Regions from separate parts of the Brochothrix campestris genome, predicted to be linked through region 1. Evidence: riboswitches for the same ligand, from Rfam matches in the RefSeq annotation. Region 1 holds a riboswitch; each other region holds the start of a gene.
What was found. A riboswitch is a leader RNA that binds a small molecule or an ion and turns the genes downstream of it on or off. The one in region 1 is predicted to bind S-adenosylmethionine.
Positions count from the first base shown of each region.

Region 2: another riboswitch for S-adenosylmethionine. It lies ahead of metK (methionine adenosyltransferase); the one in region 1 lies ahead of ACJYYY_RS02520 (methionine ABC transporter ATP-binding protein).
Region 3: another riboswitch for S-adenosylmethionine. It lies ahead of ACJYYY_RS10450 (MetQ/NlpA family ABC transporter substrate-binding protein); the one in region 1 lies ahead of ACJYYY_RS02520 (methionine ABC transporter ATP-binding protein).

Region 1 is NZ_CP175511.1:477,552-488,520, forward strand. It holds gene ACJYYY_RS02490 (nitric oxide synthase oxygenase) at 1-357, shown strand, start outside; gene ACJYYY_RS02495 (8-oxo-dGTP diphosphatase) at 406-870, shown strand; gene ACJYYY_RS02500 (FtsW/RodA/SpoVE family cell cycle protein) at 899-2,104, shown strand; gene ACJYYY_RS02505 (Spx/MgsR family RNA polymerase-binding regulatory protein) at 2,243-2,596, shown strand; gene gcvH (glycine cleavage system protein GcvH) at 2,628-3,011, shown strand; gene ACJYYY_RS02515 (thioredoxin family protein) at 3,234-3,548, shown strand; SAM riboswitch class I at 3,616-3,722, shown strand; gene ACJYYY_RS02520 (methionine ABC transporter ATP-binding protein) at 3,820-4,842, shown strand; gene ACJYYY_RS02525 (methionine ABC transporter permease) at 4,839-5,516, shown strand; gene ACJYYY_RS02530 (MetQ/NlpA family ABC transporter substrate-binding protein) at 5,540-6,358, shown strand; gene ACJYYY_RS02535 (MetQ/NlpA family ABC transporter substrate-binding protein) at 6,458-7,285, shown strand; gene sufC (Fe-S cluster assembly ATPase SufC) at 7,598-8,380, shown strand; gene sufD (Fe-S cluster assembly protein SufD) at 8,400-9,710, shown strand; gene ACJYYY_RS02550 (cysteine desulfurase) at 9,710-10,942, shown strand; gene sufU (Fe-S cluster assembly sulfur transfer protein SufU) at 10,929-10,969, shown strand, end outside.
Region 2 is NZ_CP175511.1:1,073,022-1,083,990, reverse strand. It holds gene ACJYYY_RS05410 (class I SAM-dependent methyltransferase) at 1-266, shown strand, start outside; gene adhP (alcohol dehydrogenase AdhP) at 448-1,458, shown strand; partial or broken gene ACJYYY_RS05400 (IS3 family transposase) at 1,532-1,863, opposite strand; gene ACJYYY_RS05395 (IS3 family transposase) at 1,997-2,266, opposite strand; gene ACJYYY_RS05390 (helix-turn-helix domain-containing protein) at 2,260-2,538, opposite strand; gene ACJYYY_RS05385 (DUF2283 domain-containing protein) at 2,637-3,029, opposite strand; gene asnB (asparagine synthase (glutamine-hydrolyzing)) at 3,120-5,012, opposite strand; gene ACJYYY_RS05375 (uracil-DNA glycosylase) at 5,150-5,857, opposite strand; gene metK (methionine adenosyltransferase) at 5,951-7,156, opposite strand; SAM riboswitch class I at 7,296-7,404, opposite strand; gene ACJYYY_RS05365 (NUDIX domain-containing protein) at 7,472-7,966, opposite strand; gene yidD (membrane protein insertion efficiency factor YidD) at 8,069-8,341, shown strand; gene ACJYYY_RS05355 (ATP-binding cassette domain-containing protein) at 8,633-9,259, opposite strand; gene ACJYYY_RS05350 (DUF1430 domain-containing protein) at 9,261-10,969, opposite strand, start outside.
Region 3 is NZ_CP175511.1:2,101,043-2,112,011, reverse strand. It holds gene ACJYYY_RS10475 (PTS transporter subunit EIIC) at 1-279, shown strand, start outside; gene ACJYYY_RS10470 (N-acetylmannosamine-6-phosphate 2-epimerase) at 287-973, shown strand; gene ACJYYY_RS10465 (MurR/RpiR family transcriptional regulator) at 1,011-1,808, opposite strand; gene ACJYYY_RS10460 (methionine ABC transporter permease) at 2,252-2,911, opposite strand; gene ACJYYY_RS10455 (methionine ABC transporter ATP-binding protein) at 2,904-3,926, opposite strand; gene ACJYYY_RS10450 (MetQ/NlpA family ABC transporter substrate-binding protein) at 3,947-4,762, opposite strand; SAM riboswitch class I at 4,851-4,964, opposite strand; gene ACJYYY_RS10445 (DUF2653 family protein) at 5,162-6,016, shown strand; gene ACJYYY_RS10440 (chromate transporter) at 6,146-6,706, shown strand; gene ACJYYY_RS10435 (chromate transporter) at 6,706-7,239, shown strand; gene ACJYYY_RS10430 (VanZ family protein) at 7,358-7,843, opposite strand; gene ACJYYY_RS10425 (PadR family transcriptional regulator) at 8,066-8,578, shown strand; gene rpoN (RNA polymerase factor sigma-54) at 8,703-10,007, shown strand; gene ACJYYY_RS10415 (APC family permease) at 10,120-10,969, shown strand, end outside.

The sequences.
Region 1 (10,969 bases):
TATAATAAATTGCCCGCGATTGCGACCGCCTTAGGAATTGAGACGCGCAAAAATCGTGAGTTGTGGCAGGACCGTGCCTTACTCGAGTTGAATTACGCAGTGTTAGATTCCTACAAGCGGGCAAAAGTGCAAATGGTCGATCATCATACGGCAGCCAAACAATTTGCCCAATTTGAGTCGAATGAAGTGGAAGCACACCGTGAAGTTACAGGGAACTGGGCGTGGTTGATACCACCGATGTCGCCTGCAAGCACACATATTTTCCATCAGCCCTATGCGAATACGACCAAAACACCTAACTTTTTTTATAAAAAATCACTGTTTGAGAAGGAAAATCACTGTCCTTTTCAGCAATAAAAGAGTACTCTTAAATAAGACCATTTTTTGAACGAAAAGAGGACTAAGATGTTAAAATATACCATCTGTTTTATTAAATATCACGATTCACTTTTACTGTTGAATCGTTTAAAAGCGCCATGGATGGGCAGTTGGAATGGTGTCGGTGGCAAGTTGGAACCGAATGAAACGCCGCAAGCCTGTATCATTCGAGAAATACATGAAGAAACAGGGATACGTCTTGACAAAGTGACCGCGCGTGGTGAGATGCGATGGACTAATTTTGGCACCGCTAATGGAGGTATGTATTTATTTACCGCAGAATTAACAAAAAAACCATTTGTTGGTCCGCAGGTGAGCATTGAAGGGTTATTGGATTTTAAAACAATTGAATGGGTGCTGTCACCGGATAATACAGGAGTGGTTAACAATATTAAACCGCTGTTAGCAACGCTGTTTGAGGCGGAGCCAACTAGTATTTACCAGGCAGATTATGAAGTGAACAATTTGATACGTTTTGTGAAAGTGCAGTAGCAGACGTTTGGATGGAAGAGGGAATGATATGGAAAATAAAAATAAAGGCCAACGGATTGACTATGGTATTATCGTCACGATGTTATTGTTTGCGGCCGTTAGCTTAATCGCAATTTATACCGCCTTAAATACGGATCCAGCCTATGGTCGTTCATTGGTTATTCGCCAAGGGGCATTTTACATAATCGGAGCAGTCGCAGTTGCTGTAATTATGCGGATTGATCGGGAACTCATGATTAAACTGACCCCGTATTTATACGTATTTGGGCTGTTTATTTTACTACTCGTCCTTATTCCTGGCATCGGTGTCGAAGTCAATGGGGCACGTAGTTGGATAAAACTTCCAGTTGTTGGGCAGTTTCAACCAGCTGAATTAATGAAGATTTGCCTCGTATTAATGCAAGGTAAAGTTATTATCGAACATAATAAGGCGGCTAAAATTAGAACAGTCAGAACCGACTGGGTGTTATTGTTTAAAATATCACTAACATCGTTCATTCCATTTGTCTTAATTTTACTGGAGAACGATTTAGGAACCGGCTTAGTTATAATGGCGATTACGCTAGGTATGTTTATCATTTCAGGGATTACGTGGCGGATTCTCTTACCCTTGATTTTAGGCGTGTTCTCATTAGGCGCAGCGATGATTTATACTGTAATGGTTAAACCAGAATGGCTCGCATTGATTGGTTTCAAACAGTATCAATTTGGACGAATCACCTCGTGGTTGGATCCTTATTCATCTGCTGATTCAGATGGCTATCAATTAATTTTAGCAATGCAAGCCATCGGATCGGGTGAAATTACCGGTTATGAAGGCACGAATGGAATGGCATCAATTCCCGAAGGTCATACCGATATGATTTTTGCGATGATTAATCATCACTGGGGCTTTATTGCCGGCAGTATCGTTATTGCCTTGTTCTTTATTCTCGTCTACCAAATTATTGGAACAGCCTTGGATTTAAAAGATGAGTTTTACGCGGTTATTTGTACCGGTGTTGTGATGACAATTATGTTCCATGTGCTTGAAAATGCCGGGATGACAATTGGCTTGCTACCGATTACAGGGATTCCATTGCCATTTATTAGTTATGGTGGGACCTCGCTCGTCGTTAACTTGTTAGGGATAGGTGTCATAATGTCGATGCGTTTTAACTCACCTGATTCAATGTTTTCGAAAGAAGAAAAAGAAACTGATATTGCCTTATATGATGTTAAGAAACGAAAATAATAACTGCCGTCAGCACCTTCCTTACAGAAAGATGCTGGCTTTTTTTATTCAGAATCTTTCCGCTAAAAGGTTGTCCAAATACTAAAAATCAACTATGATAAGGATAGAAACAGAAAAAAGAAGAGTGAGGGATAATAAATGATTAAATTTTATGAATACCCTAAGTGTACGACGTGTAAGAAAGCCAAAAAATGGTTGTCTGATAACGATGTCGCTTTTGAAGCAATTGATATCGTAGAAGAAACACCGACTGCCGCACAATTAAAAGCAGCCTTTGAGAAAACAAACTTACCAATCAAACGTTTTTTCAACACAAGTGGTCAAAAATACCGCGAATCAAACTTAAAAAATAAGATTGATCGCATGACAAATGATGAAATTTTCGCCTTACTTGCAACTGATGGGATGTTAATTAAACGTCCATTAGCAATCAGTGATGAGATGGTTACCTTAGGTTTTAAAGAAGAAGATTACGCGCGTTTTTGGAAATAAAACTAAACTAACTGAAAAGGGGTTTTTTAATATGACTGATTACAAAGCTTATAAATACACAGAGGAACATGAATGGGTAAAAAAAGACGGCGATAATTACTACATCGGTATTTCATTACATGCACAAGATGAACTAGGCGATATCGTTTTTGTTGAAGTTCCTGAAGTCGATGATACAATCGAAAAAGGCGATTCATTCGGAAGTGTTGAATCTGTTAAAACAGTCTCAGAACTTTATGCACCAGTTGGTGGTACCGTTGTTTCAGTCAATGAGCTACTTGAAGATGAGCCTGAAACGTTAAACCAAGATCCGTATGAAAAAGGTTGGATTTGTGCATTAACCGATGTTGATGAGGCAGCTTATAATGAGCTACTAACATATGAACAGTACGAAGCATTTATCGCAGAAGCATAAAAGAGAGCAATAAAAGTGAAGGCAGCAGGCATAACTTCGCAGATGTTGACATGTGAAAGAAGCGCGACTAATGACAGTCGCTGACTTTCGCATCAAATATCCCAGCTGTTAGCTTATTCAACGCTCAAATCAAAGCAGTTTAATTCCACTTTGACTATCATCTGAAATCATTCAAGGCGACAGACGCTTTGAATGATTTTTATTTTAAGAAGGAGGGATGTCATGCAAGAGTGGTACGAACCCTCATTTCATGAAGCAAGGGAACAGCAGCGCGCCTTTGCCGTCTTGTTTTACACACCGATGTGTGGCAGTTGTCACGTCGTGGAACGACAACTCGATATTATTGCAGAGACAGTTCCAGAACTGACGTTAGTTAAAATGAATCTCAATTATTTACCGAAAATCGTGCAAACTTATCAAATTCAAAGCGTTCCAAGCGTGTACCGCTTTGATACGAACGGTGTCGTCAAGCGCCTCACCGTGATTGATAATGTGACCGAATTGTATCGTGAGTTAATAGTGCTAAAAAAAAAGTGAAACAGTGATTGACTTGTGTAGCGCAAGCCTTTATAATTACGTTAATAAGTATAACTTTATATGATATTTCTTATCAAGAGTGGTGGAGGGACTTGCCCGATGAAACCCAGCAACCCCATGAGAATGGACGGTGCTAAATCAAGCTAAGTGAGTGATCACTTAGAAAGATGAGAAGCGGGCTATTCTAATAATAGACGTTTCACATCTTTCTGAAATTCAGAAAGATGTTTTTTTATGCTTAAAAAGCGGTTAATAAGAAAGGTTGGAGCAGATGATTAAATTAGAAAATGTCAGCAAGACGTTTCAAACGCGCAACGGTGCAGTAGACGCTGTTAAAAATGTTAGTTTTGAGATTGAAACTGGCGAAATTTTCGGAATAATCGGCTATTCGGGAGCAGGTAAAAGTACGCTTATCCGGATGTTTAATGGCCTTGAAACACCAACAGCCGGTAATATTCAGTTAAATGATATCGCCATTTCAAATATCCAAGGGGCAGACCTTCGCAAGGCACGCCAAAAAATCGGCATGATTTTTCAACACTTTAACTTGTTATGGTCACGCACAGTCGCCGAAAATATTGCGTTTCCATTGGAAATTGCTGGTGTGAAAAAAGCAGAACGTGAGCGTCGTGTAGCTGAACTGATCCACTTAGTTGGCTTAGACGGACGTGACAAATCGTATCCCGCACAACTCAGTGGCGGTCAAAAACAACGGGTCGGCATTGCCCGAGCGTTAGCCAATGATCCTGACGTGTTGCTGTGTGATGAGGCGACCAGTGCGCTCGATCCACAGACAACAAGTGAGGTACTCAACTTGTTAACCGATATTAACAAACGTCTTGGCTTAACAATTATCCTAATTACGCATGAAATGCCCGTTATCCGTAAAATCTGTAACCGTGTCGCAGTGATGGAAGGCGGTAAAGTCGTCGAATTAGGCGAGGTCTTGACGGTATTCCAAACACCACAACAAGAAATCACCCGTCGTTTCGTCTCGCAGGCCACTGATGATACCCAAACAGCTGAGATTGAACAAATGTTGATTGAAACGTATCCGACCGGTTTACTAGCGCGCTTAGTCTTTACAGCCTCACAAACGACGCAGCCAGTCATTACCGACTTGGCGAAAAAATTCGACATCGATATTAGCATTTTACATGGATCGATGACACAAACACGCAACGGTGCGTATGGTTTCCTCTTTATCCAACTGGTTGGGGCCGAAGCGAACATTGCAGCAACGAAAGCATACCTAGCAGAGATTGACGTCAGAATGGAAGTGATTCGTGCATGAATGAATTAATGGAAAAATGGTTACCGAATATTAGCTGGTCAGAAGTATGGACGGCGACGCAAGAAACGTTAATTATGACAGTTATCTCAATCGTCTTTGTCTTTATTTTAGGCCTGTTACTCGCGTTACTCTTATTTTTAACACGCGATCAAAGCAACATCTTCATTAAACTAATCAATTGGGTGTCAGTGGCCTTCGTTAATATTTTCCGCTCGATTCCGTTCATCATCTTAATCGTCCTCCTGATGCCATTTACGAAAACCATCATGGGAACAGTCATTGGTACTGCGGGCGCATTCCCGGCCTTGATCATTTCAGCGGCACCATTTTATGCCCGCCTCGTTGAAATCGCCTTCGTTGAAATTGATAAAGGTGTGATTGAAGCGAGTCGTGCAATGGGTGCGAGTCAATGGACGATTATTCGTAAAGTATTATTGCCTGAAGCGATGCCGGCCATTATTTCTGGCTTAACCGTAACGACGATTTCATTGATTGGCTACACGGCAATGGCGGGGGTTATCGGCGCTGGTGGTTTAGGAAACATGGCTTACTTCACTGGTTTCCAACGCTCACAAAATGATGTGACATTTGTAACAACTGTTATTATTTTAATCCTCGTCTTTATTATCCAATTTATTGGCGATAAGATTACAACGAAACTTGATAAACGTTAATTAATTAAATGGGGGGAACAAACATGAAAAAAATCATTTTAAGTCTTGTTACTGTATTAGTACTTGTCACCTTAGCTGCCTGTGGTGGCAATGATGACGCCAAAAAAGACAGTGCTAAACTGGTGGTCGGTGCCTCAAACGTGCCGCACGCTGAGATTTTAGAAAAAGCAAAACCACTCCTTGCAAAAGAAGGGGTCGAACTTGAAATCAAAAAGTACCAAGATTACATTTTACCAAATAAACAATTGGCATCAGGTGATTTAGATGCCAACTATTTCCAACATATTCCTTACTTAGAACAATACAACAAAGATAACGAGACCGATTTAGTCAGTGCCGGCAAAATTCATATTGAACCGTTCGGTATTTATTCAGCTAAATTCAAAAAAGTCAGTGATATCAAAGACGGTGCGACGATTTTAATTAGTAACAGCACAGCTGACCAAGGACGGATTTTAATGTTACTTGAGCAAGAAGGGCTCGTTAAAATTAACGACAGCATTAAAGATAAAGTCACAGCTACAATTAAAGATATTGACAACATCAAACACTTGAAATTTTTAAATCAAGTTGATCCTGGCCTCTTGGCACAAGCGTATAAAAACGAGGAAGCTGATTTATATGCCATCAATACTAACTATGCGATTGATGCGGGCTTGCAACCGACAGAAGATGCGTTGATTCTTGAAAATTCTGACTCACCATACGCGAACATTGTAGCGGTGAACAAAGCAGATAAAGACAATGCTAATATTAAAAAATTAATTAAAGTATTGCACTCGAAAGCAATTCAAGACTTCATTACTGACAAATATGAGGGTGCGGTTTTACCAACCAAGTAACGATATAACAATAGTGTGGGAGTTCGCTCCTTCGCTATTTTATATATAGTTCAAAAAGAGTGAATATTCGCAATATTTATCAATTAGGAGGAATGGGATATGAAAAAAGCAATTTTAGTAATTATTAGCGCCATTTTATTAGTGGTATTGGCAGCATGTGGGTCAGCCGATGCGACAGCCGAGAAGAAAGAGAAAACAACGACGTTAGTGATAGGGGCATCTAACGTACCGCATGCCGAAATTTTAGAAGAGGCAAAACCAATCTTGAAAAAAGAAGGTATTATCTTAGATATTAAAAAATACCAAGATTACATCTTACCGAATAAAAACTTAGCAGATGGTGAATTAGACGCCAACTACTTCCAACATATTCCCTTTTTGGAGTTATCGAATAAAGAAAACGACACAGACTTAGTCAATGCCGGTAAAATTCATATTGAGCCCTTCGGTATTTACTCATCGAAATACAAAGATGTGGCTGATGTCAAAGACGGCGCAACCATTTTAATTAGTAATAACGTTGCTGAACATGGTCGTATTTTAATGTTATTAGAAAAAGAAGGCTTAGTGAAGATTAACGATTCAGTTGAAAATAAAGTCGATGCGACCCTCGATGATATTGAAAACACGAAACACTTGAAATTCTTAAATCAAATCGATCCAGGTTTACTTGCAAAAGCCTATAAAAATGACGAGGCTGATCTTTATGCCATCAATACGAACTATGCGTTAGATGCGGGCTTGAAACCAACGGAAGATGCCTTAATTTTAGAGGATGCTGATTCACCGTATGCAAATGTGATTGCGGTTAATGCCAAGGATAAAAACAAGGCAGCCATCAAAAAATTAGTTGCAGTTTTACAATCAAAAGAAATCCAAGATTTTATTACTGATAAATATGAAGGTGCCGTTGTGCCAGTGAAGTAGATAGCACTGGCACACGCATTTTCCTGAAAGCTTGACGATTCGTGTAGCTAGGATTTTTCAGTAATGAAAGGAGAGACGTTACATGTCTCTCCTTTTTTAATGTGGATCAAGAATTTATCAATTTAAAAGGCATACAATGTTTTCGTAATTTGTTACAATAAGGGTATGACAGTATGCTGAATTTGATTATCAATTTGAATCATCTAAGTGATAATCGCTAAAAGAAACCTTACACTGATGTGATTTCAGCATTGCTTTTAGATTAAAATCATACTAAACTAATAATTATTAGAAAAAGTTGGAGGGATATTAATGAGCACGTTACAAGTGAAAGATTTACATGTGTCAATTGAAGGAAAAGAAATTTTAAAAGGTGTTAACCTAACAATGAATTCCGGTGAAGTACATGCCATTATGGGACCAAACGGAACAGGTAAATCAACTTTATCATCAGCAATTATGGGGCATCCCTCATACGAAGTAACGTCTGGTGAAATTTTATTAGACGGCGAAGATGTCTTAGAAATGGAAGTTGATGAACGCGCACGCGCAGGTCTTTTCTTAGCAATGCAATACCCAAGTGAAGTCACTGGGATTACAAACGCTGAATTTATTCGTTCAGCAATCAACGCTCGTCGTGAAGAAGGCGACGAAATGCCAATTATGAAATACTTGAAACAATTAGATAAAACAATGGAAGGCCTTGAAATGACTGAAGAAATGGCAGAACGTTATGTCAACGAAGGTTTTTCTGGTGGTGAAAAGAAACGTAACGAAATTTTACAAATGATGATGATCAAACCTAAATTCGCAATTTTGGATGAGATTGACTCAGGCTTAGATATCGATGCATTGAAAATCGTTTCTAAAGGTGTCAATGAAATGCGTGGCGACGACTTTGGTTGCATGATTATTACCCATTACCAACGTCTCTTAAACTACATTACACCCGATCACGTTCATGTGATGATGAACGGTAAAGTTGCTTTATCAGGTGGACCAGAATTAGCTAAACGCTTAGAAGCGGAAGGTTATGAAGGCATTCGTGCTGAATTAGGACTTGAAGTAGATGCGAAAGAAGTAGCAAACGACTAAAAAAGGGAGGAAGATACAGATGGTCTTACAAACGATTGAAACCATTAACCCTGCATTTATTACGTCATTTGCGCAAAAAACAGCAGAACCGTCATGGTTAACTGATTTACGTATACAAGCATGGGCTAAAGCAGCAGAATTAGAGTTACCGTACGTTGATAAAACAAAGATTAAACGATGGAATTTCACAAAGTTCAGCCAATACGCTGGCTTGGCACAACCTAACTTCGGGAAGAAATTACCTGGAATCGTGGCTGAAATTGCCGATGTCGACAATCAAGAGATGTCGCTTTACATTCAAGAAGATCAAACACCTGTCCACTTACACCTGTCACAAGAAGCGATTGATAAAGGCGTTATTGTGCAAGACTTAGCAACAGCTGTTAAAGAAAACAGTGCGTTAGTGCAACAATACTTTATGACAACGGCTGTCAAAATGGATGAAAACCGTTTAACAGCCTTCCATACAGCGCTTGTTAATAGTGGCCTGTTTATTTATGTGCCTAAAAACGTTGAATTGTCAACACCAATTCAAGCTGTTTTCATTCAAAATGATGACCGTAAACCGTTTATGAACCATGCGATTATTGTGGCTGACGAAAGTTCAAAATTAACTTATGTTGAAAACTATGTCGGTCAAACAGGGAAACGTCGTGCGATTGCGAACATTATTTCAGAAGTTATCGTTAAAGATAACGCCATCGTTACTTACGGTGCAGTCGATACGCTAGACGCAAGCGTGACGTCATACATTAACCGTCGTGGTCACGTCTTACGCGATGCTACTTTAAACTGGGCAATCGGTGTGATGAATGATGGCAACTCAGTCATTAACCATTTAACAAACCTTGTGGGTGATAACTCAAACAGTGATGTTAAAACAGTTACGGTTGGAACAGGTAAACAAACACAAAACTTCACAACCGAAATCCGTCAATTTGGGAAAGCCTCTAACGGCATGATTTTAAAACACGGTGTTGTATTAGACGCAGCGACGTCAATCTTCAACGGTATTGGTCATATTATGCACAATGCCAAAGGTGCTGATGCACAACAAGAATCACGTGTTCTCATGTTAAGCGATAGCGCACGTGGCGATGCGAACCCGATTTTATTAATTGATGAAGACGAAGTAACAGCGGGTCACGCTGCCTCTGTCGGTCGTGTGGATGAAGAAGCGTTATTCTATCTTCAAAGTCGTGGTCTGAGCTTACATGAAGCTGAACGTTTAGTTATTCACGGTTTCTTGAATCCAGTTGTGGATCAATTACCAATTAAACGCGTGAGTGAATTACTCTCACACGAGATTGAAAGGAAAGTGAAACGCTAATGAACCCTTTATCTGTCAAAGCTGATTTTCCGATTTTAACGCAGGTGGTTAATGAACGTCCGCTTGTTTATCTTGATAACGCTGCGACGTCTCAAAAACCCCAATGCGTGATTGATGCAGTGTCGCATTATTATGAAACAACGAATAGTAATGTGCACCGTGGTGTACATACGCTCGGTTCTCAAGCGACAGATTTATACGAGGGTGCCCGTGCGAAAGTACAGGCGTTCATTAAGGCAAACGATGCAGCTGAAATCATCTTTACCCGTGGCACAACAGCTTCTATCAATATCGTGGCCTCAAGCTACGCGATGGCACAGTTGCAGGTAGGCGATGAAATCGTCATTTCACCAGCCGAACATCACAGTAATTTGATTCCATGGCAGCAGGTTGCTCAGCAAACCGGTGCAACCTTAACTTACTTTGAGTTGGAGGTAGACGGTCGTCTGACAGTTGAGAAAGCAGCTGCAGCGATTAATAAACAAACTAAAATCGTGGCTTTAGCCCAGGCCTCAAATGTGCTGGGGACGATTAATCCAATTAAAGAGATTGCGGCCATCGCTCATGCCAACGGTGCCATCATCGTGGTTGATGGGGCACAATCCGTGCCACATTTACCAGTTGATGTCCAAGAACTCGACATTGATTTCTTGGCATTTTCGGGACATAAGATGATGGGACCAACCGGTATCGGTGTCTTATATGGCAAACGGGCTTTGCTCGAAGCAATGGATCCAGTTGAGTATGGCGGCGAGATGATCGATTTTGTAACGTTGGAAGGGGCAACTTGGAAAGAGTTGCCGTGGAAATTCGAAGCAGGTACACCGATTATTGCCGGGGCAATTGGCTTAGGTGCGGCAATTGACTACTTGAATACGATCGGGATGGCAACCGTAGCAGCCCATGGCACAGAACTGGTGGCCTATGCGCTTGAACGGTTACGTACAATTGAGGGCATTGACATACACGGTCCGCTTGATCCGCAACAACGAACAGCCTTAGTGTCATTCAATGTCGGTGATATACATCCGCATGACTTATCGACGGTACTAGATGAACAAGGGATTGCGATTCGGGCCGGTCATCACTGCGCCCAACCGTTAATGAAATGGCTCGGGGCCTCATCAACGGCCCGTGCAAGTTTTTATATGTACAATACGAAAGCGGAAGTCGATGCCCTCGTGGCAGCAATCGAACTGACAAAGGAGTATTTTGGCTATGGTGAAGCGTAATTTAGATCAATTATACCGACAAGTAAT
Region 2 (10,969 bases), 600 kb from region 1:
TCGGCTATTTACCTGGTGGCGATAAAACAATCACAACAACCACTGATTCAACCTTGTCTGCCGTTAAGCAGCTACTGAAAATGATGCCATCAGGTGGTTTAGTCGTCTTAACCGTTTATTATGGACACCACCAAGGTAAATTAGAAAAAGAAGCACTGCACACTTTTACAAACGCGTTGCCTCAAGCGGATTATGCTGTGCTTAACTATCAGTTTACAAATCAAAAAAACGACCCTCCAATGATTATTGCGATTGAAATTAAATAGCACCTAACTGTATCAGTTCTGTATTACTTTAACAAAGAAATCGTCGTTTTCAGTCCATTCAATTAGTTATTTGTGACTATTTTGCGAACATTCACCCATCTTTGTAGCAATATAAATCGCTTTCAGTTAAACTGTACTAGTACACATGATTACTTAACTAAAGGGAGAGATAATGATGAAAATGAAAGCAGCAATCGTTACTAAAGACCATAAAGTTGATGTAAGAGAAATGGATATTCGCCCGATTAAAGCTGGCGAAGCACTTGTTGATGTGACACATTGTGGTGTTTGTCATACTGACCTACACGTAAAAGACGGTGACTTCGGTGAAGTACCCGGCCGGGTACTTGGACATGAAGGTATCGGAACGGTTGTCGAAATTGCCGATGATGTAACGAGTCTCAAAGTTGGCGACCGCGTGAGTATCGCTTGGTTCTTCGAAGGTTGTGGCGTCTGTGAATACTGCAACACTGGTAGAGAAACATTTTGTCGTAGCGTTAAAAATGCCGGCTACTCTGTTGATGGCGCGATGGCTGAAAAATGTATCGTAACGGCAGATTACGCTGTAAAAGTTCCCGATGGTTTAGATTCTGCTGCTGCCAGTAGTATAACTTGCGCAGGTGTCACTACATACAAAGCCGTTAAAGTTTCAGGCGTTGCTCCTGGCCAATGGCTTGCAATCTACGGCGTTGGTGGTTTAGGAAACCTTGCCCTCCAATACGCTAAAGATGTTTTCAATGCTAAAGTTGTCGTTATTGATATTAATGATGATAAATTAGCACTTGCAAAAGAACTCGGTGCAGATATGGTGATTAATGCCAAAAACGCAGACCCTGTAAACGTTATCCAAGAAAAAATCGGTGGTGCACACGCAACTGTTATTACAGCCGTTTCGAAAGGCGCCTTCAACCAAGCGGTTGATTGTGTGCGAGCAGCTGGTCGTGTGGTTGCTGTCGGTCTTCCATCAGATTCAATGGACTTAAATATCCCTCGTCTTGTCCTAGATGGTATTGAAGTTGTGGGCTCACTTGTTGGAACACGTGAAGATTTACGTGAAGCTTTCATGTTTGCTGCCGAAGGTAAAGTCGTTCCAATTGTGAAAAATCGTCCAATTGAAGATATTAATGATATTTTCACTGAAATGCTCGAAGGAACAATCAATGGCCGCATGGTTATTGATATGAACATGTAATTAGAGCACAAAAGCGACATCTGCTCATTGGGAATGCAACTGCTTTTTGACACAATTTAAAAAGAGCATCTCATTAGGTCATCTTTTTCCGGTAATCTACTGGTGAAAGATGACCTAATTTCGTTAAGATTCGTTTGTTATTCCAAAATGTAATGTAATTTTGAACACTATCGATTACGATGTTATTAGAACCAATCGGTTCTTTGTTAATGTAGAATGTTTCAGACTTTAACGAGGAATGAAACAATTCTATTGGTGCGTTATCTGAAGGCGTCCCCATACGGGACATACTTCGGATAACGTTTTTTTGCGGGCTACTTCAAAAAATTCTTTTGTAGTGTAGGTTGAACCTTGCTCACTATGCAAAATGGCTCCTTTTGGAAATTTATCCATCTGCTTTAAGGTAGCTAAGTAATAGCATTGTCAATTTACAAAGAGGTATAGCTATTGCCCAATCCTTAGTAATGATATTTCCAAAAAATTCATTTGGATTACCAAGCTTCTTAAATTTTTTCTTCTTCACAATACAATTTTATCCCTATTTACGCATAATCCTAGCTCCTTTATTAATACCTACAAAAAACGCGTTACTGATAAGTGCATGAATTTTCCGATAGCCATAGAGAAAGTGATTTTCTTTCGTTAGTTTTTGAATCCTTTGCTCTAGATAGGAAAATTTAAATGTCTCTTTATTTTGGTGACGATAATAAAAACTTCTAGATATTCCAAATAATTCCGTTAATTTAGTAATGGAAAAGGTATCTGTATTTTGTTTAATAAACTGCACTATATTTTCAGCTATCACCATCTTTCTTGAGAAAAATATTTTTTTAATAAGTTTAGCTCTTTCGTTACTTTATCCAATTGTTCAGATATAGAAATATCCTTTTCTAATCGTCGTCCAGAAGAACTTTCTAGACTTCTTATTTCACCATTTAGGTACCAATCTTTCCATCTGTAAAGAGTTCCACTACTAGGGATTTTAAATTCTTCACGAAGTGAAGCTGCGCTTTCACCATTCAGAAACCGTTTAATAATTTGAATCTTTAATTCAACAGGATAAAAATTATGTTTTGACATCAGAAAACACCTCCAAATTTATTTTACCAAATTTGAGGTGCTCTTTTTTAGTTGTATCTAATTATAGTGGCAGTTCCTCCGTTAGCGGCTCTTTTTTATTACTTAATTAATTGTTTTAACACTTTCAGCGAATACAGTTTCGTATCATTGACCGTATATCCGATGAAATCTTCGAACAGCGGATCCGCAAAATGAAAGGTTAGGCCTTTTTCTTCAAAATCAAAGGTTGTTTCCGGTTTAGCAAAGCCCCAATAATAGCCCGTCTCTGTGAGCGTATAGAGCTGTCCATCTGGCATTTGACGTAATTTACGGTAGTAGAGTTCATACAATTCAATCCCCACAACACGACCATTTTCAGCATAATCAAACACAATTGCCGGTGTTACAGCTGATTCTTTTGTGTCTGTCACAGGAATTTCAACACGACTCGATAGCAAATAAATGTAAGCCATCTCCGCGACATCATCGACCCATAATATTCGTTTATTCATTTGTTCCTCCTCATGCAAGTGAACCTAGCACTCTGTGTTAGGTTCACTGCGACTACTAATTTTATATACTGACATACTCACTCAGGCAAATTATGGTTTGAAGTTAATCTCTGCACCATTTGTTTGGAAATCATACTTTTTCTCAACGTAGATTTGATGCCAAATCATGAAAATTAACACTGTCCAAATCTTACGACTGTTATCGCGTTTATCAGCACAGTGATCCTCCATCAATTTGATGACATAATCCTTGTTAATTAAATGTTCAGTTGGACTTTCTTTAATAATCGCTGTCGCCCAGTCTTTCATCTCATCTTTTAGCCAGAGACGGATTGGCACCGGGAAACCTAATTTTTTACGATTTAAGACATGCTCAGGAATGAATGATTCTGATGCCTTCCGTAAAATCGATTTAGTTGTGCCGTTGGCGATTGTCATAGATGACGGAATCCGTTTAGCCACATCATACACCTTTGTATCTAAGAATGGCACACGCACTTCAAGTGAATTCGCCATAGACATGCGGTCATTATTCAATAAGAGGTCCCCACGTAACCATGTATGCATATCGACATATTGCATCCGTTGAATTGGATCCAAGTGTTTCGATGCTTCATACAACGGCGCTGTTACATTTGTATAACGCGCATCTTCTAAGTAATTTGGCAATAAAATTTTCTTTTCATTCTCGTTAAAGATAAAAGCATTGCCGACAAAACGTTCCTCTAGTGGCGTTGTTCCACGCACTAAGAAACTTTTACCCTTCATCCCTTCAGGCATAACTTTTGAAACCGCACGTAATAATTTATGACCGACTTTAGGAATCTTATCGAACATCGCGAGCGAATTAGGTTCGTTATAAATCGTGTAACCGGCAAACAATTCATCGGCACCTTCACCAGAAAGCGCGACCTTCACTTTACGACGTGCTTCACGAGAAACAAAGTAAAGTGGAATTGCTGCTGGATCCGCTAACGGTTCGTCAAAGTACCAAACAATTTTCGGTAATTCTTCCATAAACTCTTCCGGTGTAATGACATAACTTGTGTTAGGCACACCTAATTTTTCAGCCGTTTCTTGTGCCACATCAATTTCACTGTAGCCTTCACGGGCAAAGCCAACTGAGAAAGTCTCGATGTTTTTGTTGAATTCTTTTGCTAAAGCGACAACAATCGTCGAATCAATCCCACCTGATAAAAATGAGCCGACAGGAACATCACTACGCATGTGAATTTTGACAGAATCCAATAATGCTTCACGTAATTCTTTGACATACTCTGTTTCTGGTTTATCAACCGGTGCAAAGGTTGGTTTCCAATATGCTTTAATTTCGAGTGGTTCGTTCATTCTTTTAATCATATAATGACCAGGCTCTAAGGCATGTACCTCTTTAATCATTGAAGCCGGCTCTGGTACAAATTGATAGGTCATGTAATGTTGCAGACTGACATCATCAATCGCTTGTTTATCCATCGCTAACAACAGACTTTTTTTCTCGGAACCCACGTATAATTTATCGCCTACTTCAACGTAGTTAACTGGCTTAATTCCAATATGGTCACGAGCAATAAAGGCTGTTTTTTCTTCTCGGTCCCAAATCATAAAACCAAACATACCACGTAATTGTTTCACGGCTTCTTCTTTATACTCGGCGTACATCGCAATAATGACTTCTGTGTCACTTTCTGTTTTAAAGGTATGACCTTTAGCGATTAATTGTGCCCGTAATTCGACATGGTTATACACCTCACCATTGAATAATATCCAATAGCGACCATCATCATAAGCTAATGGTTGGTGACCATTTTCAACATCGACAATACTTAGACGACGAAAACCCATCGCCACATGATTTTCATAAAAATACCCTTCATCATCTGGGCCGCGGTGTTCAATAAATTGATTCATTTTTTCAAAGATTGCTTTATCATCAGCTGAGATTGCCACTGGTTTATTATCAATACATCCTATAAATCCACACATATTTTTCTCTCCTATACGTAAACTACCTTGTAATTTAATCTTTTTGTCAATAACTATCCTAATAATAGCACATTTAAGCCCCTAAACACTAGCATCACGACGCAGATAATCGAGCAATTACGCGATTTATCACAACTTTATAGCAGTGTTCCCTGTTGATTAATCGGTTCTTGTTTAAGACATGACCAATCAATCGGTTCCACTCCGATATTCTCCAAAATCGCATTCGTTTGCGAGAATGGCTTGCTTCCAAAAAAGCCACGATACGACGACAATGGGCTTGGATGAGGCCCTTCAATAATAAAATGACGCTCAGTGTCAATTTGTTGGCGCTTTTGTTGGGCCGGCTTGCCCCATAAAATAAAGACAACGGGTTGTTCTCGTTCATTTAAGGCAGCAATTAAACTGTCTGTGAATTGTTCCCACCCTTGTTGTTTATGTGAATTAGGTTGATGCGCCCTGACTGTCAAAACCGTATTAAGTAACAAGACACCCTGTGTCGCCCAATTACTTAAACTGCCATCGGTTGGCACCGGTATTGCAAGATCATCAGCTAATTCTTTATAAATATTCCGTAATGACGGAGGCACAGGCAAACCGCTTTTAACTGAAAAGCTCAAACCTTCTGCCTGATTGGCACCATGGTAAGGATCTTGCCCTAAAATTACAACCTTAACCGTTTCAAACGGTGTCAGTTCCAACGCTTTAAAAACCAACTCCCGAGGCGGATAAACCACCTCATCGGTGTATTGTGTCGCTAAAAATTGTTGCAGTTGCTGAAAATAAGGTTCTTGTTCAGCCATTTGTAATAATTCGAACCATTTACCTTTTAAGTCCCTCTTCATCTGCAAGCCTCCTGAAAGATAAAAATCTCTTCACACAGTATCATTCATAATGAACGGTTGTGAAAAGAGATTAATTATCGAATAAAAGATTGGTTAGCTATTTGCTGTGAGTGCTGTTTTAAGCGCGTTCATACGATTTGTTTTTTCCCACGGCAAGTCTAAGTCAAGACGACCGAAGTGACCGTATGCAGCTGTTTGACGATAGATTGGGCGGCGTAAGTCAAGCATCTTAATAATACCAGCTGGTCGCAGGTCAAACGTTGCATTAACCGCTTCAATCAACTGATCTTCAGAGTAGTTGCTTGTACCGTATGTATTGATTGAAATTGATACCGGTTTAGCGACACCAATTGCATAAGCAACCTGCACTTCAACCTTGTCTGCCAGTCCAGCTGCTACGATGTTTTTAGCAACATAACGCGCAGCATAAGCACCTGAACGATCGACTTTAGTAGCATCCTTACCTGAGAAAGCACCACCACCATGACGGGCATAACCACCGTAAGTATCGACAATGATTTTACGACCCGTTAAACCACAGTCCCCTTGTGGCCCACCGATAACGAAACGACCAGTTGGGTTAATAAAGTATTTCGTATCCTCATCAATTAATTCAGCCGGAATGACTTCGTTAATCACAAGTTCACGCATATCCGCATGAATTTGTTCTTGCGACACGTCTGGATGATGCTGTGTTGAAATAACAATTGTATCGACACGTTGCGGTGTATTATCTTCATTGTACTCAACAGTTACCTGTGTTTTTGAATCCGGACGTAAATAATCAACGATGTTTTCTTTCCGTAGTTGCGCTACACGACGAGCTAAACGGTGTGCTAACGAAATAGGAAGTGGCATTAATTCTTCTGTTTCATTTGTTGCGAAACCGAACATCAAGCCTTGATCTCCTGCTCCGATAGCGTCAATTTCGTCATCGTTCATTTCACCATCGCGACTTTCTTTAGCTTCGTCAACGCCTTGAGCAATGTCTCGTGATTGTTCATCGATTGCTGTTAAGACCGAACAAGTTGAGGCATCGAAGCCGTATTTTGCACGGGTATAGCCGATTTCTTTAATCGTTTGACGTACAACGGCAGGAATGTCAACGTAGGTTGTCGTTGAAATTTCCCCTGCAACGAGCACAATTCCTGTTGTAACTGTTGTTTCACAGGCTACGCGAGCCATTGGGTCTTTTGCCAAGATGGCATCCAAAATCGCATCCGAAATTTGATCGGCCATTTTGTCTGGGTGTCCTTCACTTACTGATTCTGATGTAAAAAGATGACGGTTTTTTGTCATTGTTATTCCTCCATTATTTTTAATTATCACTCGTGAAACGCTTATATCATCCTCTGTATCCCGTGATAAATACGCATAAAAAAAACCTTTTCTCCGCAAAGAGAAAAGGTAACATAGCAGACTTATAGCTATACCTTTGCTCTTATCGTCCAAGATAGTACACTATCTTGCCACAGGTTAGCACCTTACACTTTTGTGTAGGCTGCTGGGTTTCACAGGGCCAGTCCCTCAACCACTCTTGATAAGATTCATAATTGTTTCATCATGATATGTGCTTATTATCTCAAACTACCTTTACCTTGTCAATGCCTTAAATTAACAGCCGACAATTTGCTTTGCTTTTTGCCACAGTGTCGCCATCCCCGCATCTTTCATGTAAAAGCTTAGGCGTGCCGCATCAAATTGTTCGTAATCGACTGTCGTTAACTGATGCACCGCTATCGTTTCGAACTCAGCTGGAATCGGTGCTTCGATATAAGTCGCAAGCTCAATAACGTATGCTCGTTTAATCACGTGTCCCCGCTTCTTATCCTTAAATTGATAATCGGCAATGAAATGCCACTGATCGGCCGGGGTTAGATGGACTCCTGTTTCTTCCCATAACTCACGTTTAACTGCCGTCACAATCGATTCACCTGGATCGATTTTACCACCAGGAAATTCCAGACCGCGCACGATATTCTCGGTTAAAAGCCAATTGTTGTCGCCTAAGTATGGTATAACTAAAATATCTTTTATATCCGTGCCCAGTCCATCTTTTTGAAAAGTCATTTTTACTTGTTCACCTGTTAAATCGGTATATTCTATCATTGTCATTCCCCTTTTTTGCATAATCACCAATCAAAACAGACGTCAGATTGTTTATTTTAAGGTACAATAAACGCATATGAAACGTTTGAAAGGTTGATTCGCTTGAAACACATCTTCTTATTTTTAATTAAAGGTTACCGTAAATTAATTTCACCATTGTTTCCACCTAGTTGCCGTTTTTACCCGACCTGTTCGACTTATGGACTTGAGGCGGTACAAAAATTCGGTGCCATTAAAGGGGGCTACTTAGCCTTGAAACGTATTATTAAATGCCAACCGCTTCACCCTGGTGGCATCGATATGGTACCTGAAACCTTTTCCTTACGCACGAAAAAGACAAAATCGCCTGATTCGTGTAATCACAAACACCATTGATTTCTGCCACTGTTTATTATAACAAACTTTAACTGTTGCGCTACTATTTGGCTCCTCTGTTCGATTGAGGAGCCTTTTTCACTGTAATCATTTATCCTTCCACCACTCTGATTGGGATGCTATCTTCAAATTGAACCTGACCTTATGAGGCAAATTCATTTTAGCAAATATGCCACGGTTGCTCATTTTAGCTGAACCAACGAGTGCGATTAATTTCAGCTCAGGCTATTAATTAAGTGCAATGATAATTGCGTATACCGCTAAACATCGTATTGCTATATATGATCACCTCTAGTTTCTCGATAGGTTGATAGTTTTCGTCGCCAGTTTTGCCATATAGGGATCATGCGTCACTAAAATAATGGTTGTCCCGTTCGCATGCAAACCTTTAAGCAGACGAAACACCCGTTCGCGGTTCGACTCATCCAAATTGCCAGTGGGCTCATCCGCAAAAATACACCGCGCTTGTTTAACAAGCACACGAGCTAGTGCAACGCGTTGTTGTTGCCCACCACTTAATTGAAAAACAGGGCGCTGTTCGTAACCTTGTAAACCGACCGTTTGCAAGGCTTGGTCCATCCGCTTTGTCTGCTCGTATTTGCCGACGCCCCTCATTGCCATCCGCAAATTTAACGAGACCGATTCTTCTTCAATCAGACCATAGTTTTGAAACAAATAGGCGTAGTCATCCCGTTTTAATTGTCGTATCTCCCGGCGCGACAAATGACTTCGCCCTTGATGTCTCAGCACACCGCCACTCGGTTGCTCTAACAGAGATAATATGTTTAACAAGGTTGTTTTACCCGAGCCACTCGGTCCCGTAATAACAACAAACGCTCCCGCGGCAATTGTGAATGAACGCGGCTGGATGACCACGTGATCACCAAATTTTTTCGTCAGTTTTTGCGCTTCAATCATTTTAACTCCCCCTCTTAAAGTTCTCCGCCAATTGACGCTTTTCATAGTAGCGGTGCAGACCATATATCAACAAGGCTTCTAACAACACGTAACAGCAAAAACTCACCAGTACGTTCACGTCTGCTTGCAGCGCTATCACCACTAATAACACCCCATTTAAACTAAGGAGTAACGTGAAAAAGCGGCGATGTATTTGTCCGTATGAATCACCATGGCAGTGGGCAATCATAATCCGTCGTTGATTCCGTTTAAAATAAAGGGCTGTTAAGGTATACGTTAGTAAGAAAGAGCTCCCAATTAGCAGTGCGACAAACAAGCCAATTTTCACTTGATTTTCATTAAGCAGTTGAATAATAAACCCCTTGCGATGATAGACCGAGCTAACACTGCGAATTAACTCCTCCGTGTTCGTTCGTTGAATCGCTGGAAAAAGCGTGGCATATGGATCACCATGGGCTTCAAAATAGACGTTACCTGAAAAATACCAACTGTAGTCGAGCGGGCTTGTATTACCCGTTTCAACAATGGCGAATGCATTCGGTAACCATAAAGGGAGGTCGTTGCCATACGAAAAATAAGGCTGCTTATCGTCAACGTAAATCAGATTGACAGCTAAATCGGCGGTGTTGTGCGCTGTAATAGGCAAACCGCTGAATTCCTCATAATAAGCCATTAAATCAACCCGCCCAAAAGTGAAATCAGCTAAAAAAAGCCGGTTGAGCTCAGCTTCGCGGTACTTATACTGTTGGGGCACGAGTACATTTCGGACATTCTCATCCCAAATAACCTCATCGGCAATTGAGTGGGCCTGACTTGTGACCGGGTGCCTTGTTAAATAGTTCAAATCAAGGATAACCTTGCGTTCGTCAGGATTGATTCGACGTGGATTATGCTCAGCGAGAAAGGTCTTTTCGTCACGCGAGTCGGTCGGAAGATAATCTCGTGACACAATTAAAAAACCACCTTGTAGACGCATTTCTTCATACAACTTCTTCAATTTGCTACTGTTAGTTGCTTCGATTTTACGTTTATCTTGTCCAACATAGCTCTGGACCGGTGTATAAATACCACGCATTTTTTCCCAATCAGCTGTTTCGGCCAAAGCGGTGGTCAACACCGTTTGATTGAGCACATAAACATGTGCCAGACCAGCCATTAACGCTAAAAAACAAAGTTTCAATCCTAAATAAAGCGCAAAAAGACGTTTAACCGGTCGTTTACCGCTTACATCGGCTAATACACCTTGATTGAGTACACTGATTAAACTAAGAAGAAACATAAAAACGCTGCCTGTCAGTGCAATTGCTAACAGACAAAGACCAATCACAGTTAGACTATAGGCAGTGCCCACCTGTGACCACTGCCATAACAGACAGAGACAGATTGTCAACAAGACAGCACTTACAAACGGCCATCGCAAACGAGTGATACTATACAACCAAATTTGCCACTTAGACTGCCCTTGTAAACTCAACAAATAGCGAGTCCGTTGTTGTACAAAACCATCATGTAGGATGATAACAACGAGCGCTAAACACACTAATAGGTTAAGTAACAGCCAATCCCAGTGCTGTAAAAGTTGTTGCATCCACAGCTGCGCTTGTGTATCAATCATGCCTGGATTCACACTAATACCAAGCGGTGTTAATAAAGCTGTAAACTGATTAATTTGCGACTGATCCGTTGTGAACAGATAGTATAAACCAGACG
Region 3 (10,969 bases), 700 kb from region 1:
CGTGAAGCTAAGTTAGTGAAGGCAGCTAAAGTTGAAGGGTCTAATCGTGCATTAGCCATTATTGCGGGCTTAGGGGGATTAGATAACCTCGATACCGTTGATTGTTGTGCCACACGTTTACGTGTCACTGTCCGAGATGAAAGATTGGTTGATGATGAGCAGTTGAAAACAACTGGTAGCAATGGGATTGTGAAAAACGGTCGTGGTATTCAAGTAATCTATGGACCACAAGTGACTGTTGTTAAAAATGAAATTGAAGAATTGATGGAGGCGGAATAAAATGAATATGTTAGAACGTGTAAAAAAAGGTTTAATTGTATCGTGTCAGGCATTACCTGATGAACCACTTCATAGTGCATATATTATGGGGAGACTGGCTGTCGCAGCTGAATTAGGTGGGGCTGTGGGTATTCGTGCGAACTCACAGGTAGATATTATTGAAATTAAAAAAAATACTAATTTGCCTGTTATTGGCATTGTTAAACGGGATTACCCAGATTCGCAGGTGTTTATTACAGCGACGATGTCTGAAATTGATGAACTGATGGTGACTGGCTGTGAGATGATTGCCTTAGATGCGACTGATCGTCTTCGACCGAATGGTGAAACATTAGCACAATTGATGACGAACATAAAAGCGAAATACCCTGATGTGTTATTGATGGCAGATACGGCAACAATCGCAGAGGCAATCACAGCCGAAAAATTAGGGTTTGACTGTGTTTCAACGACATTAATGGGTTACACTGAACAGTCGTCTGGTGATAATATCGAAGATGATGACTTTAGTCGTCTAAAAGAAATTTTGGCAACCTTATCAGTGCCGATTATTGCAGAAGGTCATGTGGATACACCAGCGAAAGCGAAACGTTGTAAAGAATTGGGCGTTCATGCGATCGTAGTCGGTAGTGCGATTACACGTCCTAAATTGATAACGGAAACATTTGTAGCAGAGATGAACGAAGTACAGTAGGTTAAATAAACACCGCTACCTAATGGTAGCGGTGTTTTTATTTCTTTAAAGTAGCTAACGTCAGGTCACGATTCGCTTTGAAGGTCTTATCTTCTAATAAACGATAATAGATGACATCGAAGATAAAGTGAATCGATAGTTGGCTATTGATAAAACGCTCATCGGCAATGGGAACAATGCTTGATGTAAAGAGGACGCCGTCACAACTGTTAGTGAGTGCGGTATAATCTTTAATCGTTAAGGCGAAAATAGTCGCTTGATTCGCTTTAGCAAACTCGGAGGCACGGATGATGGCTTCTGTTGTACCTGAATTTGAAATGACGACTAAGAGGTCGTTTTTTGTGAGAAGACTGGCGCGCATGACCATTTGATGAGGATCAGTTTCAGCATCGATACTAATACCCATCCGACTTAAATGATTTTTAAACTCAATTGCGCTTAAACCTGAACTGCCAATGCCACACACGAGAATACGTTGGGCGGATTTGATATGATTAATGAATTCAATCAAGGCTTTTGATTCAAGGAGGGCAGCTGATGATTGCAAGATTTGGTTGTAGTACGAGACAATTTGGTTGGAACCTAAGATAGCGGTATCAACGGCAGTTTCTTGTAATAACATTGTTTTTAGTTCAGCAAAGCTACGGTATTCTAACTTATGACAAAATCGCGAAATTGCTGCATTCGAGGTACCAATCTCCTGAGATAACGTGCTGATTGAAGCGGTCGTGACAGACGTGGTATTGTGAAGAAAATAATCAGCTATCTTTTGTTCGTTATTAGATAAGACACGAGAATTGCGGGCAATTCGATTAGCTAAGGTCATTGTGTTCATCGAGGATCTCCTTTCAGCGTGACACTAGATAGCTTTAGTATAGCGTAAACATGGAAGTCCTGCTATAAAAGATAAACGCTGTTCTAGGTCGTTACGACTTGTTCGCTCGGGATTACGTACCATCAGTACGCGTTCCGTCACTCGCTCATCGTGCCTACTAGTACGAAAGTAATTTAAAGCCGTTCTAAACTGCAATGTTTGGAGAAAATAACGTCTCGACTATTTCCCGTCACTACTTTTCCATGAAATATCATAGAAGTTAGCTGATTAAACGCGAGGATATAACAACGTTTCTTTTCAGTCAAGTTATCTTGTAGCCAAAGTCACTTGAACTAATGTTCAAAGTAAACGCAATTTAATTCGACTTTCTCTACAATCTGAAGCGCTAAGCAATCGTTTTGCTTAGCGCTTTTTATCTCGTATTATTTTTAATAAAACAATGTTTACTTCTTTAGGCGGCGGGCAATGAGGCTACCGGCTGATTGCAGAAGTTGAACGATAATAATTAAGAGAATTAAGGTGACATACATCATTCCTGGCTGGAAGCGGAGGTAACCGAATTGATACGCTAAGTCGCCAAGTCCACCAGCACCAACAAAACCGGCCATTGCTGTTGCACCAATTAAACCAATCGTAGCAATGGTTAAGCCTAGAATAATGGCTGAACGTGATTCACGCACCATCACGAACCAGATGATTTTCCAAGTCGCGATACCCATTGATTGATAGGCCTCAACAACCCCTTTATCAACCTCTAATAAGGCTGATTCAATTAAACGGGCGATATAGGGAGCACAGTACACAACTAACGGTACGATTACCCCTTGTACTCCAATAGTTGTGCCGGCAACTAACTTTGTGAACGGAATCAAAAAGAAGAGCAGAATGATAAAGGGAATCGAGCGAATAATATTAATAATCGCATTGGCAATCGTGTAAGTGATTTTATTTTCAGCGTGTCCACCTTTACGTGTAAGTACTAATAAAATCGCCAGTGGCACGCCTAAAATCACCGAGATAACGAGTGAGATAGCAGTCATTTGTAAAGTTGCAATCAACCCTTCGAGAATCGTGGGGCCCCATTCAGAGAAAAAATTAGACATTAAGGACACCTTCTTTCGTAACGATAATGGCTTGGCTTTCTAAATAGGTAATTGTGTTAGTAATGTCAGCTGTGCGACCTTCTAAGTGGACAATCAAATTCCCAATCGCTTCGTTTTTAAATTGATCGATGCCACCAGCGATAATATTTGGGACGACATTAAAATGTTTACTAACATAAGCTAAAGCCGGTTGACTTGCTGCATCACCGACGAAGGTACATTGGATTAAGACACCTGTTTGATCAAACGCGCCGACGATTTTTTCAGGGATTTTATACTTCGCTGAATTTTTCAAGAAACTTTTTGTAACAGTTGAGCGTGGTTGTGTAAACACTTCGACGACTGTTCCTTGTTCGACAATTTCACCGTTTTCCATCACAGCTACTCGATCACATAGGCGTTGAATCACACTCAGTTCATGTGTAATTAAAAAGATAGTGAGGCCGAGTTTTTCATTAATTTCGAGCAGTAACGCTAAAATTGATTCGGTTGTATTTGGATCAAGTGCACTGGTTGCCTCATCACTAAGTAAAATTTCAGGTTCGTGAGAGAGCGCACGGGCAATCGCCACCCGCTGTTTTTGTCCGCCCGATAGTTGTGCTGGGTAAGCGGTAGCTCGATCGCTAAGACCGACAATGCCTAAATATTTTTCAACGCGCTCAGCGATGACTTCTTTTGATAGACCTGTTAATTTTAACGGAATCGCAATGTTGTCATAAACAGTGGCCGTTGTTAAGAGATTGTAGCCTTGAAAGATCATTCCGATTTTTTGGCGTGCTTGACGTAAGGCGATTTTATCTAAGACTTGTAAATTAACACCGTCAATGAAAACTTGCCCTGTAGTGGGTGTTTCTAGCAGGTTAATACAGCGGATGAGCGTGCTCTTGCCGGCACCGCTGTAGCCAATTACCCCATATATTTCACCAGCATTAACTTGGACGGAGACGTCTTTTAAAGCTGTAATCACTTTTTTATCGACAGTATAGTCTTTTGAAATGTTTTTAAGTTCAATCATGCTCTCGTCCCCCTATATCATTACCATGTTGTAACAACTGATCCTTTGAATTGTTTAGCGATATACGCTTTAACTTCGTCAGAGTGGTAGTATTTTTTTAACTTTTTAACAATCGCATCATCTTTATTTTCGATACGAACAGCAAAATAGTTAGGGTAAGGGTTATCAGTTAAAGGCTCATGATAAATTGCATCGTCTTTAATGTTTAAGCCAGTGCCCATGGCAAAATTTGTGTTGATCGCAGCCGCTTTTACTTCACCTAAGTGTTTTGATACTTGAGCAGAATCAAGTTCAACGATTTCTAAGTTTAATTTGTTTTCAACAATGTCTTTTTTAGTCGTATTTTCACCAGCTTTATCTGACAGCTTGATAAGTCCTGCTTCTTCAAATAATTGAAGGGCACGTAATTCGTTGGCAGGGTCATTAGGAACGGCAATTTTATCGCCTTCCTTAATATCGTCAATGCTCTTGATTGAGTCAGAATAAATCCCAAGCGGGAAGGCAACTGTTGCAAACACTTCGGTGATTTTAAAGTCTTTTGACTTGATTTGATTTTTTAAGAACGGTAACGTCTGGAAGCTGTTGGCGTCAAGTTCGCCTTGATCTAAAGTTGTATTTGGTGTGTTGTAATCACTAAACACTTTTAACTTGATGGTAACGCCATCCTTTTTAGCAACTTTGGCAACTTCTTTCATGATTTGTTCGTGGGGGCCGCCGGTAACACCGACTGTGACTTCTTTATCATCGAGTGCTTTGCTACCGCCACCGCAGGCTGCCAATGTGAGTAAAACTGCTAAAATAACGAGTGAACCGAGTGTCTTTGTCAATTTTTTCATAAAATAATTCCTCCTGTTTGTCTGTGTATTGGTAAAAAAAGGTAATAAAAAAGACTTCTCAAAAAGAGAAGTCGGGTAAACGCTACTTCTCTTATCTGCCAAAATCAGTCACCTGATTTTGTTGGAATTAGCACCTCATCAATTGATATTGATAGGTTGCCGGGTTTCATAGGGCCAGTCCCTCCACCACTCTGGATAAGAAATCTTATTTAATTGTAAGGCCTACTACTGTAGGTGATAACTAAAAGTATAGCGACAAAAAAACAATATGTCAATCTCTTTTGAATATTCTGTCAATATATTTCAGAAAAATAAAACAGACTGTCGTTCGTATCTTTTGAGAAGCGTTGCTAAAGATGGTAAAATAAAGTCAGATAGAAAATTATAAGGGGGAAAATTTTGAAGAAAATTATTAGTATTTTAACAGCAGTGGTTATTTTAATGACACCAGTAGGCTCTCAGATGATTAATCTTGTCACTCCAGACAGTTATCAAGCGTCTGCCGTCAAAACAGTGAGTGCCAAAATGCGAGGTGGCGGTTATCGTTCAACCAACCGTTCATATAACACCAATAGCAACAAGGTGAAAACAAACTCAACAAAAACAGCAGCAAACAAAGCAGCAACAAATAAAGCAGTTACGGCCAATAAAGCGAAGGCTAAAAGTCGTTTCGGTGGTTTCTTAGGCGGAATGATGTTAGGTGGACTTGCCGGAATGTTATTCGGAGGCTTATTAGCTAACATGGGCGGGTTTGGTAACATCATCGGGATGATCATTAATATTTTAGCGATTTTAGTAATTCTTCGTCTTGTGATCATGCTCGTTTCGCGCATGCGTCAAAATAAAAAAGCTCAAGCAACATCTGCAGGTGCTTATACAGATGCTCGTCACATGAACCGTGATGAGGAAGTCCAAACCAATTATCAAAATGCAATGGGTGGTGCGTCAGCAACGACTGATGATAGCGATATTGTGTTAAACGAAGATAATATTTCTAATGCGGTTATCGATTTCTTTTCATACGAGAAACAAATTAACATGTATGAAATGCAAGTATCTTTGACCTATGACGAAAACAAAGGTTTTGGCGCAGAGGTGTTAAACACTTCGGGTAGCATCATTCAATCACTCGATCACTTCTCATTAATTCAAGCGATTCGCTACTGGGCTGAAAAAGAAACCGATTTAGACCCTAATATGGGTATTAAATTAAATTTCAATGAAAACACAGGTATTACGGCAGTTATTAGTTAAACTGTAGCGAAATAATAAGCTGAGGCACTCTAACAAATGGTTGGAGTGCCTTTTTAATGTCATCCATCTTTGAATTTAGTTTTGACAGTGCTAAAATGAAGATATTGAGTAGTGAACGGAGGCGAACGCATGGAACAAACGAAGAAGGTCTACCTAGAGTTAATGTTAGCGATGTTACGTACAGGTATTTTAGGTTTTGGTGGTGGTCCGTCGGTGATGCCCTTGTTTCAACATGAGGCAGTTAAAAAGTATCACTGGATGAACGAAGCTGACTTTGATAATACGTTAGCAATAGCGAATGTGTTGCCGGGTCCAATCGCGACAAAAATGGCAGCTCATCTGGGCTATGAACGAAAAGGTTGGCTCGGAGCTATTTGGTCGGTATTCTGGCATATATTACCAAGTACAATCGCGATGGCTGCCTTTATATCGATGGCAAATGTTCTTAGTCATTCAACAATCGTGCAAGGCATCATTGCGGCTGTAACGCCAGTTGTGTTTATGATGCTTTTATTAATGGGGTATCGTTTTGCGAAGAAGGCTTATGAAGGCCTAGGCTTTATTTTAACATTGATTGCCTGTGTTTTAGCAGCAGTCTTACTGTACTATATTCATCCAGCCCTCGTTATTTTTATCTTTATTATCTATGGCACACAACATTATCGTGTCGCTAAAGGGGGTGCTAAGTAATGCTGTTATTGTGGGAACTATTTAAGTCGTTTTTTCTGGCGAATATTTTTGGTTACGGCGGTGGACCAGCTTCGATTCCACTAGTTTATCACGAAGTTATTGATAAGCATCAATGGATGAGCGAAACCGATTTTTCGAATGGGATTGCGCTAGCTAATGCTTTACCGGGGCCGATTGCTACGAAAATTGCAGCGTCAGTCGGTTATCCTGTTAGTGGCGTGCTCGGTGTGAGTGTAGCAATTTTAGCAACGATTGTCCCATCCGCGCTCTTAATGATTATCATCTTCAAACAACTGGATAAGTATAAAAAATCAAAGGTGTTGCTCGGAGTAATGCTACTTGTACAACCTGTTGTAGCAGTGCTGATGTGGAAAGTTACCTATACAATGGGAGCAACGGCCGTGAGCCAATTGGGATGGTTGCAATTTGGAGTGTTAGCCGTACTTAGTTATATCGCCTTAGAACGATTGAAGTGGCATCCGGCCCTCGTTATTCTAGTCGCGGCTGTATATGGTGGAGTAATCATCGCATAAAAGTGAAATTAATTTATCTAGCAACGTATAAATTGAGGGGTTCGCTTGAACTATTTTCACAGAAAAAGACGTTTGATGAAACTTTTTCTACAAGATGGAGCTTAACAGTTAGTTGCTGTTAAGCTTTTTTTAGCAATTGTGTAACGATGATACCGACGCAAATACCTAGTGTGTCAATCATCACATCGGTAACTAAAGGTGTCCGATTGGCAGTAAAGGATTGATGCCATTCATCAGATATAGCAAAGAAGATTAGGGTCAACGGGGCCACTGCCCAAATCAGTTGCTTTTTCATATTAAAAGCATGTAAAATTAAGATATAAATCGCTCCCATAATAGCATAAACTGAAAAGTGTGTTGCTTTGCGAAAGAAGAATTCAATGAAATTGTAATACCCACTCTGTTCAACACTAACGATTTTCCCCCCGTAATAAAATTCCACCTTCTGTAAAACCTCTTTGAAGGGCTGAGATGGCAAGACTTTCTCTAAAAATGGAATTAGTGTTTGATTCCCATATGGTTGTGAAGATGAATAAAACACCGAACCACTAACTAGTAAAAGCATGATGACTAGTGTGATTTTTTTAATATTTTTTTCATTCACAGTAAAAGCACTCCTTATCATCAATTTTTAAAATTATGTAACAGCAGGTAGTCAGTAGAGCAGTAACAAACTAATTAGTTAAACTGTCCTGAGGAGGGATGGTATAGACTCTTCATTTTAACATGATTATGGGTGAAATACAGAGAGTTGGTGTATTTCGTAGCTGATTTTAAAAAACAGCGTATACTGCTTTTAGCACATACGATTTTTAAGGAGGCAACTATGAAAAAAATTTATACACTCTTTATCTTAGGAACGTTAATGGAACGAAAGATGCACGGGTATTTATTGAAGCAAGTTCTTAATGAGGTGTTAGGTCCTTTTAAGAAAATAAGTTGGGGTGTACTTTATCCGCTCATACATGAATTGTCCGAAAAAGGTTGGATAGAGGAAGTTAAAACAAAAGATAAAGAAAAAAGCAAAAAAGATTATTGTATAACTGAGCGTGGGCGGGTTGAATTTCATAAATTAATGATTGAACCCATTGATTTTAAACATTTATATATGATGCATTTTAAAGTGAAATTAAGTGCGATTCAGTGGGTGAGCCATTATGATGCCGTTAATATTTATGCTAATTATGTCCAATATTTAACAGTCTTAATTAACTATAAAAAATCAGTTTGGGCGGAAGAATCTGCCGATAATGTACATGTTAAAGGTTTACTGGAGAGCGAAATGAAGGAATTACATTTTAGTCGTAAATGGGCGAAACAAATGATGAAGAAACTATAAATACACATTTTTTTCAAAAGTTTAAGGAGTTAGCATTGTGCTAGCTCCTTCTTTTTATTGACATTAGCAATTGAAGTATCTAACATTAAATGTAACGAGACTACGTTTTGATGAAGGAGCAATTATGAAGCTAGAATTTAAAGCACTTCAAACACAACAACAGCAGTTACGAATGACACAGGAATTGCAACAAGCCATCAAGGTGTTGCAATACAATAAGGAAGAATTGACAGCTTATTTAGAAGATAAGGCATTAGATAATCCTTTTTTAGAAGTAACGATCGATCAAAAAAGTGTGTTAGATAAAGATCGTTATCAAGATAAAGGGGGATATCATTCAGATGAGGATTATATTGCTCAGTTGCCCGATCAATCGTTTGATTTAGCGATGTTTTTAAAAGAACAAGTGATGTTAAGCATGCGGCCAATGAAGTTAAGAGAGATTGTCTTATTATTAATTGGAAACTTAGATGAAAAGGGCTATTTAACGATTACATACGATGAACTAGTTGAGGCATTGCCAATGACTGCGATTGAGTTTGAAAATGCGTTAACTTTATTGCATCAATTAGACCCGGCTGGTATCGGAGCACGTACGCTGTGTGAATGTATTTGTCTGCAAATTGATCGTGATGTACGGGCACCTAAACAAGCCTATCGAGTAATCAGTGACTACTTTGACTTGTTCACAACCAAAAAATGGCAAGAGCTTGCAATGGCGACAAACCTGTCAATCACAGCGATTGTTGAGATATCAGAGTATGTTAAAACGTTAACACCGTTTCCTGGTAGACGCTATAACAAAGAAGTCAATGTGTATATTTCACCTGATGTACGTGTCACAAAGAGTGAGGGACAACTACAGATTGTCCCGATTAAGGCAGGAATTCCACAAGTTGCCTTTAATGACACTTATTTTAAGTCTGTTTCCCATCACACGGAAGCGGAGGTGACGACCTATTTAAAACATAAAAAAGCTGATTTCAAATGGTTACAGCAGGTGCTGGCGAAACGAGAAAGTACTATTGTGACGGTGACACAGGCAATTGTAGAAAAACAGCAAGCGTTTTTTTATGAGGAGCACCATCCGTTAATACCGCTAACTTTTGCAGAGATTGCAAAATTAATGAAGGTACACGAATCAACCATTAGTCGAACGGTAAACCATAAGTATTTGGAAACGAGTTTTGGTGTGTTTGAGTTACGCTCTTTTTTCACGACTGGTATTTCAGCAAACACGGTGTCGAATAAAACGGTACAATCGATGATTAGCAGTATCATCGCAGAAGAAGATAAGCGTAAGCCGCTATCTGATCAAAAAATTACCGATCAACTGAAAAAACAAGGGATTACAATTTCACGACGAACAGTCGCAAAGTACCGTCTCCAGTTGAATATCGGAGGGACAATACAGCGTAAACAGTATTAATCAACTTTAGCAATCAGAGGGAAAAAAGTGGAACTGCTTTATCGTAATAGAGTATGCTATAATCAATTTATTGTTTTTAACGAGCAAAATAACTAATCAATGGAGGAAAGCTGTGAGAGAAAATGAACTAAAACCGACACTTGGCATTTGGTCTGCCTTGGCATTAATTATTGGTACAATCATTGGTTCAGGTGTGTTTTTTAAACCGGCGTCAGTGCTTTCAGAAGTAGGAAATACAAATATGGCTTTAGCAGCCTGGGCAGCCGGTGGAATTTTAACGATTGCTGCGGGTCTTACGATTGCTGAAATCGGAACACAGTTACCTTATACAGGTGGTTTATACATTTATATGAGCCATATTTATGGTAAGATTTGGGGCTTTCTTTCAGGATGGATGCAAATTGTCATTTATGGTCCTGCGATTATCGCTTCATTGAGTCTTTACTTAGCTGTTTTGTTTGTTGAATTTTTTGGTGTAGGTGATGAGTGGCGTGTACCAATCGCTATTTTTGCTTCTTTATGTGTGATGGCTTTGAATATGATCAACACAAACTATGGTGCAAAAGCACAAATTATTACAACCGTCTGTAAGTTGGTTCCAATTGTAGCGATTGTCATCTTTGGACTATTAAAAGGGGATGAAGCGGCTCTTGGGCAGGTGTTATCACACGCAACTTCGACGACAGCTGGTAGCTTTGGTGTAGCGATTTTAGCGACACTTTATGCATACGATGGTTGGATTTTATTATCGAACATGGCAGGTGAGTTGAAAAACCCACAGAAATTATTGCCACGGGCAATGACGATTGGATTATTTGTCGTGATGGGGTGTTACATGCTCATCAACCTTGCGATTTATAAAATGCTACCCGCAGATACGATTGTTGCACAAGGTGAGAAAGCGGCACCCTTTGTTGCAATCTTACTCTTTGGTGATATTGGTGGGAAGTTATTAAATATTG